One region of the Bradyrhizobium sp. UNPF46 genome, then DNA from elsewhere that is predicted to be linked to it. Evidence: predicted binding sites of a transcription regulator. Region 1 holds the regulator's gene; the other holds the start of a gene.
What was found. The regulator LexA, encoded in region 1, represses DNA repair genes until DNA is damaged. The targets are predictions, from matches to a motif close to TGTTCNNNNTGTGTTCNG.
Positions count from the first base shown of each region.

Region 2: the regulator LexA is predicted to act here: its motif matches at 3,932-3,949, upstream of UNPF46_RS28960 (DNA recombination protein RmuC).

Region 1 covers NZ_LFJB01000065.1:30,259-36,232, reverse strand. Annotated here, with positions in the region: gene UNPF46_RS24530 (molybdopterin molybdotransferase MoeA) at 1-722, shown strand, start outside; gene lexA (transcriptional repressor LexA) at 898-1,599, shown strand; gene UNPF46_RS37650 (hypothetical protein) at 2,156-2,590, shown strand; gene UNPF46_RS24515 (ComEC/Rec2 family competence protein) at 2,597-4,876, opposite strand; gene UNPF46_RS24510 (DUF2171 domain-containing protein) at 4,972-5,205, opposite strand; gene UNPF46_RS24505 (hypothetical protein) at 5,360-5,974, shown strand, end outside.
Region 2 covers NZ_LFJB01000082.1:895-6,868, reverse strand. Annotated here, with positions in the region: gene dapE (succinyl-diaminopimelate desuccinylase) at 1-803, shown strand, start outside; partial or broken gene UNPF46_RS28980 (GIY-YIG nuclease family protein) at 942-1,276, opposite strand; gene truA (tRNA pseudouridine(38-40) synthase TruA) at 1,300-2,037, opposite strand; gene fmt (methionyl-tRNA formyltransferase) at 2,151-3,074, opposite strand; gene def (peptide deformylase) at 3,285-3,809, opposite strand; gene UNPF46_RS28960 (DNA recombination protein RmuC) at 3,981-5,177, shown strand; gene UNPF46_RS28955 (AmpG family muropeptide MFS transporter) at 5,319-5,974, shown strand, end outside.

The DNA.
Region 1 (5,974 bases):
ATCACCCGCTCCTTGCCGTCTGCCGCCGTCCGAAGGTCGCGATCCTCGGCACCGGCGATGAACTGGTGAGGCCAGGCACAACGCCCGGGCCCGGCCAGATCGTCTATTCGAACGGCTACGCCCTGCACGCGCTGGCCCGCAGCGAGGGCGCCGAAACCATCGACCTCGGCGTCGCCGCCGATACGCTTGCAGCCACCTCCGCCGGAATCCGGCGCGCCCGCGAGAGCGGTACCGACATCCTGATCACGACCGGCGGCGCGTCGGTCGGCGACCACGATCTGGTTCAGCAGGCGCTTCGGGACGAAGGCATCGCGATGTCGTTCTGGAAGATCGCGATTCGGCCCGGCAAGCCGATGATGCACGGACGGCTCGGCGCCATGCGCGTGATCGGCCTGCCCGGCAATCCCGTGTCGTCCTACGTGTGCGCCTTCCTGTTCATGGTGCCCCTGATTCGCGCGCTGTCGGGCCGCTCCGTGATTCATCATCGTCGCGAGCGCGCCGTGCTCGGCCGCGATCTCGGCGCCAACGACCAGCGCGAGGATTATCTGCGCGCCCGCCTGGAGCCGCGCGAGGACGGCGCGCAGATCGCCATTCCCGTCAACCACCAGGACTCCTCTCTGCTTGCGAATCTCGCTGCGGCACAGGTACTTCTCGTGCGCCCACCGTTTGCGCCGAAGGCCGAAGCCGGCAGCCCTTGCGAGGTGTTGCGGCTCCCCGCCTGAACTGCGTGGCACACGCATTCCGCGAGTTTCGCTTCGTTCACGGTAAATTAAGCAGTTGCGGAACATGTATCGAACATATAGTGTCCGTTCATGATTTGTTTCGAGGATGTAGCGGCTTATCGCTGAATTCATCGTCTCGGAATCGAACGACATCAACCGGGGGACTTTGGTCGAGATGTTAACGCGCAAACAATACGAGCTTCTGCGGTTCATCAGCGAACGTTTGAAGGAAAGCGGCGTGCCGCCTTCTTTCGACGAGATGAAGGATGCGCTCGACTTGCGCTCGAAGTCAGGCATCCACCGCCTGATCACCGCGCTCGAAGAGCGCGGCTTCATCCGCCGCCTGCCCAATCGTGCCCGCGCCATCGAAGTGATCAAGCTGCCGGAGCTGCAAGCTGCCGCCAGCAACCGGCGCGGCTTCACGCCGAGCGTCATCGAGGGCAATCTCGGCAAGGTCCGCGCGAGCTCCAGCTTGCCCGCGGACGAGGGCGAGCGGCCCGTGGCGGTGCCCGTGATGGGCCGTATCGCGGCCGGCACGCCGATCGAGGCGTTGCAGACCCGCAGCCACACCATCAGCGTGCCGCCCGACATGCTCGGCTCCGGCGAGCACTACGCGCTCGAAGTGCGCGGTGATTCCATGGTCGAAGCCGGCATTCTCGACGGCGACATGGCGCTGATCCAGCGTAACGAGAGCGCCGATACCGGCGACATCGTGGTGGCTCTGATCGACGACGAGGAGGCCACGCTCAAACGCTTCCGCCGCCGCGGCGCTTCGATCGCACTCGAACCTGCCAATGCCGCCTACGAGGTGCGTATCCTGCCACCGAACCGCGTGAAGATTCAGGGCAAGCTGATCGGGCTTTACCGGAAGTACTGAGTCCGTAAGAACTCGATACGGAATTCTCCGGCGCCGTTTACGCGCCTTCGGTCGGCAGCGCCGATCAAGAAGATTGGAGCGGATGATGGTCCGCCCCGGCTGGATGGTCGTTCTGGTTCTGCGCAGACTGTCCGGCCCTCCTCCATGGCGACCTCCGCGGCAGGTCGCGCGAAACGATGTCGCATCGCGGCCGAGGCGACCGCCATGCGCCAGATCGTCCTGAAGGGAGCGCGCCGGCGCTGATCGCAGCATCAGCGTCGAGCCGCTCGCTGGTCGGGCCGTTCGCTGCGAGGAGGCAGCGCGCGGGCAAATGCGCATTGCTATCGCAGCCCCGCAATCGCGCCGGCGATATCCGGACACCGCCGCAACGCATGCCTGCAGAATGCACGGAAGCCGGCATTGTTCCCATGCGAGTCGGGAAAGATAATGTGATCGCGGCGCGCGGATTGCAGCCGTAGATTTGCCTACAACCAAGCAGAGCGTTGCGTGCTTCCACTCCGAGGCCTGTGCCTCCAAGTGAGGTGCGGGTCGTCATCTTCGCATGAGGAGCAACCCGATGTGTGACTACAGCCTGCATGCCGTCGCGACGCGCCCCGCTGAAGTCGGCGAGACGATCGTCACGACAACGTTCCGCGGCACCTCGACGCGCGGCTTCGCCTCCGAAGCAGATCTCTCCGTTGCGGTCTGCCTGCTGCCGGGAACGGAGCTCGCCTTCGCCGACAACGTTCGTTACGACAATCGCTGGATCTGGACGCGCACGGTCAATTCCCGCGTCGGCAAGTTCGGCAAGATCGATCCGCACATTCCCGATCGTCATCATGACGCGATCGAATTCCCTGACGGCAAGTACGTGCTGGTGACGCAGCTCGTCGAAGGCCAGCGCGCAACCGTGCTGCAGCTGCCGGTGACGCAGCCGGTCGTCGAGCGCGAGCACAAGCCGCAGATCATCGCCGACAGCCGGTCGCCCATCGCGCCCTTGCCGACGGGCTGACAGGGCTCAGTCCTCGGCCTGAACATCGGCCTCCGATGGGGTCGCATCCTTGCTGCGCGGAACCGCCGGCCGCGGCATGAGGCCTGCTTCGAGATCTCCATCGCCGGCGGCCGCCGGCGACCAGGGCCGGTTCGTGCCCCTCGCCCTCACCGCCTCAATCGAAAAGCCGTCGCCGCGCCGCGTCAGAGCCAGCGCGCCCTGACGAACCAGCCGCGGCCGGTCCACCACCATCGCCGCACAATCGGTCGGCGCGGGCCGCGAGCTCACCACCAGGGCAGCGCGGCTGCAATCGTCCACCAACGCGTCGATGCGAAAGGCCAGCGCCACCAGCCGCCCGTCGGCGAGCGGCGTGACGCAACCCGCCTCGTCGCACGATATGCCCACAGCCAGCGAGGCGCTGCCGGCATCGCGCGGATCGGCGTCGGCCGCGAGCCACTCCTTCAGCAGAAAATTGTCCTTGCCCGTCCTGATCAGGTGCAGGCGCCCATCCCCGCCTCGCACGGCGACGCTGGCGCCGTCACCGGCAATCAGGATATCGGGCTGCCGCACCGACAGGCCCCATGCGATGGAGGCCAGCAGCACCACGGCACCGCACCAGCGCAAGGGCGTGCGCAACAGGCCCATCAGGATGATGCCGAGGCTCGCTGCGATCAACGGCGCGATGCCGAACGCCGGGATGCGGCCGACCGCGCCCGGCAATGCCGCCACCCAGCGCGACACCGCGACCATCCAGTCGATGCCGATCCCCATCAGCCACCAGAACACGCCGTCGAGTCCGAAGGGCGCCGCAAGCAGGCCGAGCAGCCCGGCCGGCATCACCAGCGCCGAGACCACGGGCATCGCACCGAGATTGGCGAGCACGCCGTAGGGCGTGACGCGGTGGAAGTGGAAAGCGGCATAGGGCGTGGTCGCAAGCCCTGCGATCAGCGAGGCCAGGAACAGCATCGCGATCTCGCGGCCGCCCCACAGCGCGACGCGCGCGGTCGCCGAATGATCGGGCGCGGCAAACAGGTTCGGCATGCCGATCTGCACCAGCGCAACGAGACCCAGCGTCGCGGCGAAAGACATCTGGAAGCTCGGATGCACCAGCGCCTCCGGCGCAACCGCGAGCACGATCAGCGCCGCCACGGCCAGCGTGCGGAAGGTGATGGCGCGGCGATCGACCATCACGGCAATCAGCACCACGGCGGTCATGAAGAACGATCTCTGCGTTGCCACCTCCGCCCCCGAGAGCAGCAAATAGAACGCGGCCGCAACCAATGCTGCGGCCGCCGACCATTTCTTGATGGCGAAGCCGACGGCAAGGCCCGGGATCAGCGCCAGCAGCGCACGCACCGCGAAGAACACGACGCCCGCGACCACCGCCATGTGATAGCCGGAGATCGAGAGCACGTGTCCGAGCCCCGAGATGAACATGGCATCGTTGACGGGCGCGGAGATTGCATCGCGCCGCCCGGTGAGCAGCGCCGTTGCAATCGCGCGGTTGTCGCCTTCCAGCGTTGCGCGGATGCGCGCGTCGATCGCATCGCGCAGGCCCTGCATGAAGGCGGCGTAGCGCAGCCGCAAGCCCCCGGCGTCCGGCGGCACGGAAGCCGTGATCCCGCCCATCACGAAGCCGGAGGCGCCGATGCCCTGAAAGAACATGTCGCGCGAGAAGTCGTAGCTGCCCGGGCGGACCGGCGAGAGCGGCGGCATCAGCCGTGCCTTGAGCTGCACGAAACTGCCGACCTCGGGCGCGGTGCCTTTGCGCACGGAGAGGCGGACGCGTTCGAGCTTGACGTCGCTGCGCTGCGCCTCCATGGCGGTGACGCGCAGCACGAAGCGGTCGGTGCGCTCACGGATGTCGCGCGTCTCGACGAAGCCCGCCAAGGACACCGAATAAAGCGGTTTTGCGAGCACCGTGTGCGCGATGCGCGCCGTCTTCCAGGTCGCCACGGCAAAGCCGGAAGCGAGCGCTGCAATCATGATCGCAGGCGCGAACAGCCGGCTCCGCCGCAACAGCACCGCGCCAAGCAGCAGTGCGATGGCCGTCGTCGCGACCACCCCCAGCACCGGCTCATGATCGGCAGCAAAATAGAGCGCGATGCCGCCGCCGAAGGCGACCGGCACCCACGGCAGCAGCCGTCCGGGGCCGGCTTCGGCGCGGGCCCATTCCCGTAGCGTTTCGACGATTGCGGGCCAGATGCCGAAGCCCGCAGGGACGAAGCCGCCGGCGGGCGCGGCGCGGCCGACCGGCCACGTCCCGGCAACTCCCTGGGACCGCACTGGCCGGCCCGGCTCCGCCATACCCCTGCACCTAACGCGACGTGATGGGCGCCGAGGCTACCGGAACGTGCGGCGGGGCGAATAGCGGTACAGACCGGGAACGAAGAGGGAGCGCCCTACTTTTCCTCTTCCATCGTCACGGCGACATCCGCCTTGGCGGACAGCCGCACCTTGTTCCCCTCGACACCGGCGACGAGCCCCTTGTCGATGAAATGATGATGGCCCTTGTGGCTGCCCTCGCCGCTGTCCTTCTTGGTCAGCTTGATGCGATTGCCTTCGACCTTGTCGACCGTGCCGACATGGACGCCGTCGGCGCCGATGACTTCCATATGCTCTGCGATGTTCTGCATGGGGTTTCTCCAATTGACCCTTCATAACGCGGAGAGCACGCCTTCGTTCGAATGAAGCGATCGCTTTAGCCGCCGCTTGACGCAGGACGCGCCGCATGCTTTGCGCAATCAAAGATTGCGCTTAATCATCCCCCTACCTTCGCGGCGACCGCTCATGACGAAGCCCCGTATTTCTGTCTTTCTCGTCCTTTCGCTCGTCAGCGGTGGCATCGCACGTGCTGAAACGGATTTTGAACAGCGAGTGAGGAAGAGCCACGAGAAAAATCCTGGCTCCAGTCTCGTCTTCATGCATGCTCGCTTGATCGAGGAGAGTTCGCGCGCGCCGATCTGTCAGCAAATCTGGGTCGACCTGCTCTCCGACAAGGAAAAGAAATTCTCCGTCAAGGTCCAGGATACACCGACATTGTTCGGTCGCGTCCTCAGCAGCGCGACTTACGGAGGAGCCATTATGCTGCCGGCGGGCAAATATGCCGTGCAATCTGTAAGCTGCGAAGGTGCCGCGGGCACCAAGCTCTTGGGGGAGTTCGCGCGATTTCGGGTTGGCTCGGATGAGATTGTAAATGCCGGGTCCCTCGTTATCGACTTTACTCGCGGCCCATTCCAGCTTTTGGAAAAGATGACCTTTACCGGCCGTACGAGTGTGGAAGATATGGGCGAGCAGGCCAAGGCCTCCCTCGCGGAGCGCTCGCCTGTCATTTTCCCGAAGGCGGTGAAGCGCCACATGATATCGAATCCGGCAACATCCGGAAATGCCTCAACCGGAGAATCC
Region 2 (5,974 bases), on a different contig from region 1:
CCAATGGTGGCAAGCCGCGGGCGGATGGGACAGGGTCGATCTCGTTCCTGATCACCGGTGACGAGGAAGACGTCTCCATCAACGGCACCATCAAGCTGCTCAAATGGGCCGCCGAGCGCGGCGAAAAATTCGACCATTGCGTGCTGGGCGAGCCCTCCAATGTCGAGACGCTCGGCGACACCATCAAGGTCGGCCGCCGCGGCTCGCAATCGGGCACGCTTTATGTCGACGGCGTGCAGGGCCATGTCGCCTATCCGCACCGCGCCTCCAATCCAGTACCGGATATCTCACGACTGATCGTTGCGATCTCCGACGAGCCGCTCGACCACGGCAGCGCGCAGTTCCAGGCCTCCAATCTCGAATTCGTCTCGGTCGACGTCGGCAACAAGGCCTTCAACGTCATCCCCGGCGAAGCCCGCGCAAAATTCAACATCCGCTACAACGACAACCACACCCAGGCGAGCTTGCGCGAGCTGGTCGAGACGCGGCTCGCAAAGGCGTGCGGCAACCGCATCAAGGCCCGCATCGTCTGGGAGCCCTCGAACTCCAACGTGTTCGTGACCAAACCCGGCCCGTTCACCGACCTCGCGGTCGCCGCGATCGAGGAGGTGACGGGCCGCAAGCCCGAGCTGTCGACATCAGGCGGCACCTCGGATGCGCGCTTCATCTCCAGCTATTGCCCAGTGATCGAGTTCGGCCTGGTCGGCCAGACCATGCATCAGGTCGACGAGCGGGTGCCGGTGGCCGATCTGGAGAAGCTGACGAAAGTGTATCGCGGGATCCTGACGCGGTATTTTGGGTGAGGGCTTATATTGCCAAACACTCCGCCGTCATGCCCGGGCTTGTCCCGGGCATCCACGTTTTCGGCGCTCCCGTTAAGCAAGGGCGTGGATGGCCGGGACAGGCCCGGCCATGACGATGTGGCAAGAGTTTGGCATGCCTCACTGGATAAAGGTGTCGTAGAGATCCTTCCATTCGGGATTGTCCCTCAGATCAGCCTGACCTTCCACGTGCGTGACCAGTGCTTGATGTTATGCTCTCGCTGGATTGCGGTTTGGATGTCCTCATAGCGTTCGAAATAGACGAGCAGCTTGACGCCGTACTTCTTGGTGAAGCCGGGCACGAGTCCGTTGCGATGCTCGTAGATGCGACGAACGATGTCGCTGGTCACACCGACATACAGAATGCCGTTGGGGGCGATCGCCAGGATGTAGACCCATCCACCATGCATAGTCGCATGTTGACGCACGTCGATGGCCGGGACAAGCCCGGCCATGACGGCTGTGGTGGCATCACGATCTAATAATCCACCTGCATCAGATACAGCCCCTCCGGCGGCGCCACGATGCCGCAGGCGGCGCGGTTGCGCGCATGCAGCGCCGCGGAGAGGTCGTCGGCGGTCCAGCGGCCCTCGCCGACCCAGACCAGCGAGCCCACCATCGAGCGCACCTGGCTGTGCAGGAATGAGCGCGCCGAGGTGACGATCGTGATCTCGCGGCCGTCACGGATCACGTCGAGCTGGTCGAGCGTCTTCTCCGGCGATTTGGCCTGGCACTCGGTGTCGCGAAACGTCGTAAAGTCGTGCTTGCCGAGCAGCCGCTGCGCGGCCGCATGCATCGCCTCGGCGTCGAGCTTGCGCGGCACGCGCCAGGCGTGGCCGATATCGAGCGCGAGATTGGCGCGGGTGTTGACGACGCGATAGCGGTAGTGGCGCTTCACGGCCGAGAAGCGCGCCTCGAAACTGTCGGGCACCACCTCAGCCTCCAGCACCGCGATCGGATGCGGGCGCAGATGTGCGTTGAGCCCGTCGCGAAACCGGCCAGGCGGAAACTGCTTGTCGACATCGACATGCGCGACCTGGCCGCGCGCGTGCACGCCGGCATCGGTGCGGCCGGCGCCATGCACCCGCAAATCCGCGCCGGTCATCGCCTTCACGGCGGCCTCCAGCGCGCCCTGCACCGAGGGCAGCGTATCCTGCACCTGCCAGCCGAAAAACGGCGCGCCGTCATATTCGATGGTGAGCTTGTAGCGGGGCATCGTGTCCAGCTTTGTCCGGCGTCATTGCCGGGCTTGACCCGGCAATCCATCGCCCAGAAAAGAGTTTTGTTAGAAGATGGATACGCGGGTCAAGCCCGCGTATGACGAGCCGGCTAGTTGAATCGCGCACCTGCCTTCACCGGTACGCCGCGCAAGAAGTCCGCGGCCTGCATCCGGCCCTTGCCCTCGCGCTGCAGCTCGATGATGCGGATGGCGCCCTCGCCGCAGGCGATCGTGAGCTGGTCGTCGAGCACCGCGCCCGGCTCCCCCGATCCCTTGGCCAGCTCGCAGCGCAGGATTTTCACACGCGCATTTTCCAGCTCGGCCCAGGCACCGGGGAACGGCGACAGGCCGTGGACGTGGCGCAGCACGGCGTGCGCCGACTTTGTCCAGTCGATCCGCGCCTCGGCCTTGTCGATCTTGGCGGCATAGGTGACGCCGTCCTCGCTCTGCTTCCTAAGCTGGAGCCCGCCGCGATCGAGCGCGGCCATCGCGCGCACCATCAGGTCGGCGCCGAGGCGGGAGAGGCGATCGTGCAGGTCGAGCGCCGTCATGTTGTCGGTGATTGCGAGGCGCTCGGCCATGGCGACGTCGCCGGTGTCGAGGCCGACATCCATCTTCATCACCATCACGCCGCTCTCGGCATCGCCTGCCATGATCGCGCGATTGATGGGGGCGGCGCCGCGCCAGCGCGGCAAGAGCGAAGCATGCAGATTGTAGCAGCCGAGTCTTGGCGCATCGAGGATCGCCTGCGGCAGGATCATGCCATAGGCGACGACGACGGCCGCATCGGCATCGAGCGCGCTGAACTCGTCGAGCGCTTCCTGGGTCTTCAGCGTCTTCGGCGTCAGCACGGGAATGCCGAGCTTTCGCGCGGCCTCCTCGACCGGGGTCGGCTGCAACTGCAGGCCGCGCCGCCCGCCCGGCTTCGGCGCGCGGGTGTAGACCGCGACGATCTCGTGGCCATGCGCAACGAGCTCGAGCAGCGTCGGCACGGAGAAATCGGGCGTGCCCATGAAGATGAGGCGAAGGGGCATGACAAGAACTCGGTACGTTCCCTCCCCCCTTGTGGGGGAGGGTTAGGGAGGGGGGGGGTGCCACACGACGCGCTCTGTCGGCGCAAGCGTTCGCGGCACTCACTCGATACGGATGACGGATAGACTTCCGCCTGGGCTACCCCTCTCCCCCGCCCTCCCCCACAAGGGGGGAGGGAGCGCAGCGGAGTACTGGGCAGCGTTCACACTAGCTCACTCCGCGCGCTTGGCGGCTTTCTCGAACTTCTTCATGACGCGGTCGCGCTTGAGCTTCGACAGATAGTCGACGAACAGCACGCCATTGAGATGGTCGATCTCGTGCTGGATGCAGGTGGCATAGAGGCCTTCGGCGTCCTCCTCGTGCACCTTGCCGTCGAGATCGGTGAAGCGCACGCGCACCTTCGCGGGGCGTTCGACCTCCTCGTAATATTCGGGGATCGACAGGCAACCTTCCTCGTAAGTGGAGAGCTCCTCGGACGAGGCTAGGATCTCGGGGTTGATGAAGACGCGCGGCAGCGGCTTGGTCTCGCCGTTCTCGTCGCGTTTGGCGAGGTCCATGGTGATCAGCCGCAGCGGCTGCGCGATCTGGATCGCAGCGAGGCCAATGCCGGGCGCGTCGTACATGGTCTCGAACATGTCGTCGGCAAGCTTGCGGATCTCGGCCGTGACCTTCTCGATCGGCTTGGAGACCAGACGCAGCTGCTTGTCGGGCAGGATGATGATTTCTCTGAGGGCCATGGCCGCGATTTAAGCCCCATGCCGGATGCGGTCAATGCGGGGCGGAACCCCGTTAACCCCTCGCTAACCATAAAACTTCGCATTTCGTTAACCATAAAAATTAACCGGGCATTCACCGGAAATGTTCGCTATTCGTTCGTGCGAACGGCCGAATCGGCTAGAAGGGCTGGCATGAACGAGATCATTTTCATGCTGGGCGACTGGCCGGTGCGCACGATCGATGCGCTGATCGGCTTCGGGGCGCTCGTCCTCATCCTCCTGGTGGCAATTGCGGTGGTGATCGCGCGCTCCGGGCGGCGCGGGGCGGAACTTGCGATGGCGCACGCAATCCGGGCCGACGAGCTCGAGGAGCGCCTCAGCGAGGTGCTGCGCGCCCAGAGCGAATCCTCAGGGAGGGTCGATGCCATGACCCAGGCGCTGGCGGGACGTCAGGCCGAGATGGCGCGGGCGGTCAACGAGCGGCTGGATTCGGTGACGCATCGCGTCGGCCAATCCATGGAGCACTCGACCCGCAACACCATGGAGAGCCTGCGCGCCCTGCACGAGCGGCTCGGCATCATCGACAGCGCGCACAAGAACCTCACCGACCTCACCACCCAGGTGACGACGTTGCGCGACGTGCTCGCCAACAAGCAGTCGCGCGGCGCCTTCGGCCAGGCGCGAATGGAGGCGATCGTCCAGGACGGTCTTCCAAAGGGCGCCTACGAATTCCAGTTCACGCTCTCGACCGGCAAGCGGCCGGATTGCGTCGTGTTCCTGCCGGACCAGCGTCCGCTCTGCATCGACGCGAAATTCCCGCTGGAAGCAATGACGGCGCTGCACGACGCCCGCAGCGACGAGGAGAAGCGCATCGCCACACAGCGGCTGCGCGGCGACGTGATGAAGCATGTCAGCGACATCGCCGAAAAATACCTCATCACCGGCGAGACCCAGGAGATGGCGCTGATGTTCGTGCCGTCGGAATCGGTCTACGCCGAAATCCATGACGGTTTCGACGACGTGATCCAGAAGGCCTACCGCGCCCGCGTCGTGCTGGTGTCGCCCTCGCTCTTGATGCTAGCGATCCAGGTGATGCAGCAGATCATGAAGGACGCGCGCATGCGCGATGCCGCCGACCAGATCCAGACCGAAGTGATCAAGCTCGGCGACGATCTGGGACGCCTCAGGGACCGCGTGGTCAAGCTGCAGAAACATTTCTCCGACGCGAACGAGGACGTCCGCCAGATCCTGATCTCCGCCGACAAGATCGAGAAGCGCGCGGGACGGATCGAGGAGCTCGATTTCAGCAAGAGCGATGCAGCCGAAGGGCCGAAGCTGGTGGCGGGCGCGGGCGAGCTGTTTCCGCGGAAGCTCCAGGCGGGGGAGTGACGCTGTGCCGTCATGGCCGGGCTTGTCCCGGCCATCCACGGACTTTTCAACGGCACCACGAACGTGGATGCCCGGGACAAGCCCGGGCATGACGGGATTTGTGGCAGAGGCATCACGGCCAGAATCTGCTAACACCGCCTCATGACAGCACCCGACGCCACCTCCGGAACTGCCGCCACCGAAACCCCTGCGACCTCATGGCGCGACAGCCTGGCCGTGTACCTGCAGCCGCGGGTGCTGATCGTGTTGTTCCTCGGCTTCTCGTCCGGCCTGCCGCTGGCGCTGTCGGGCTCGACGCTGCTGGTGTGGATGCGCGAGGCCGGTGTCGACCTCAAGACCATCGGGCTGTTCGCGCTGGTCGGCACGCCCTACACGCTGAAATTCCTGTGGGCACCGCTGGTGGACGCGCTGCATGTGCCGCTGTTCACCCGCGCGTTCGGGCGGCGGCGCGGCTGGCTTTTGTTCTCGCAATTGCTGCTGATCGTCGCGATCCTGCTGCTCGCGATGACCGACCCCGGCCGCTCGCCGTTCTACGTCGCGCTCGGTGCGCTGCTGGTGGCGACGATGTCGTCGACGCAGGACATCGTGGTCGACGCCTTCCGCGTCGAGAGCCTGCCCGAGAGCGAGCAGGCCGCCGGCATGGCCGCCTACGTCGCCGCCTACCGGATCGGCATGCTGGTCTCGACCGCGGGCGCGCTGTTCATCGTCTCCGGCTTCGAGAGCACAGGCATCACCCGCACCTCGGCGTGGATGTGGGGCTATGTGGTGATGGCGGCGATGGTGCTGATCGGCACGAT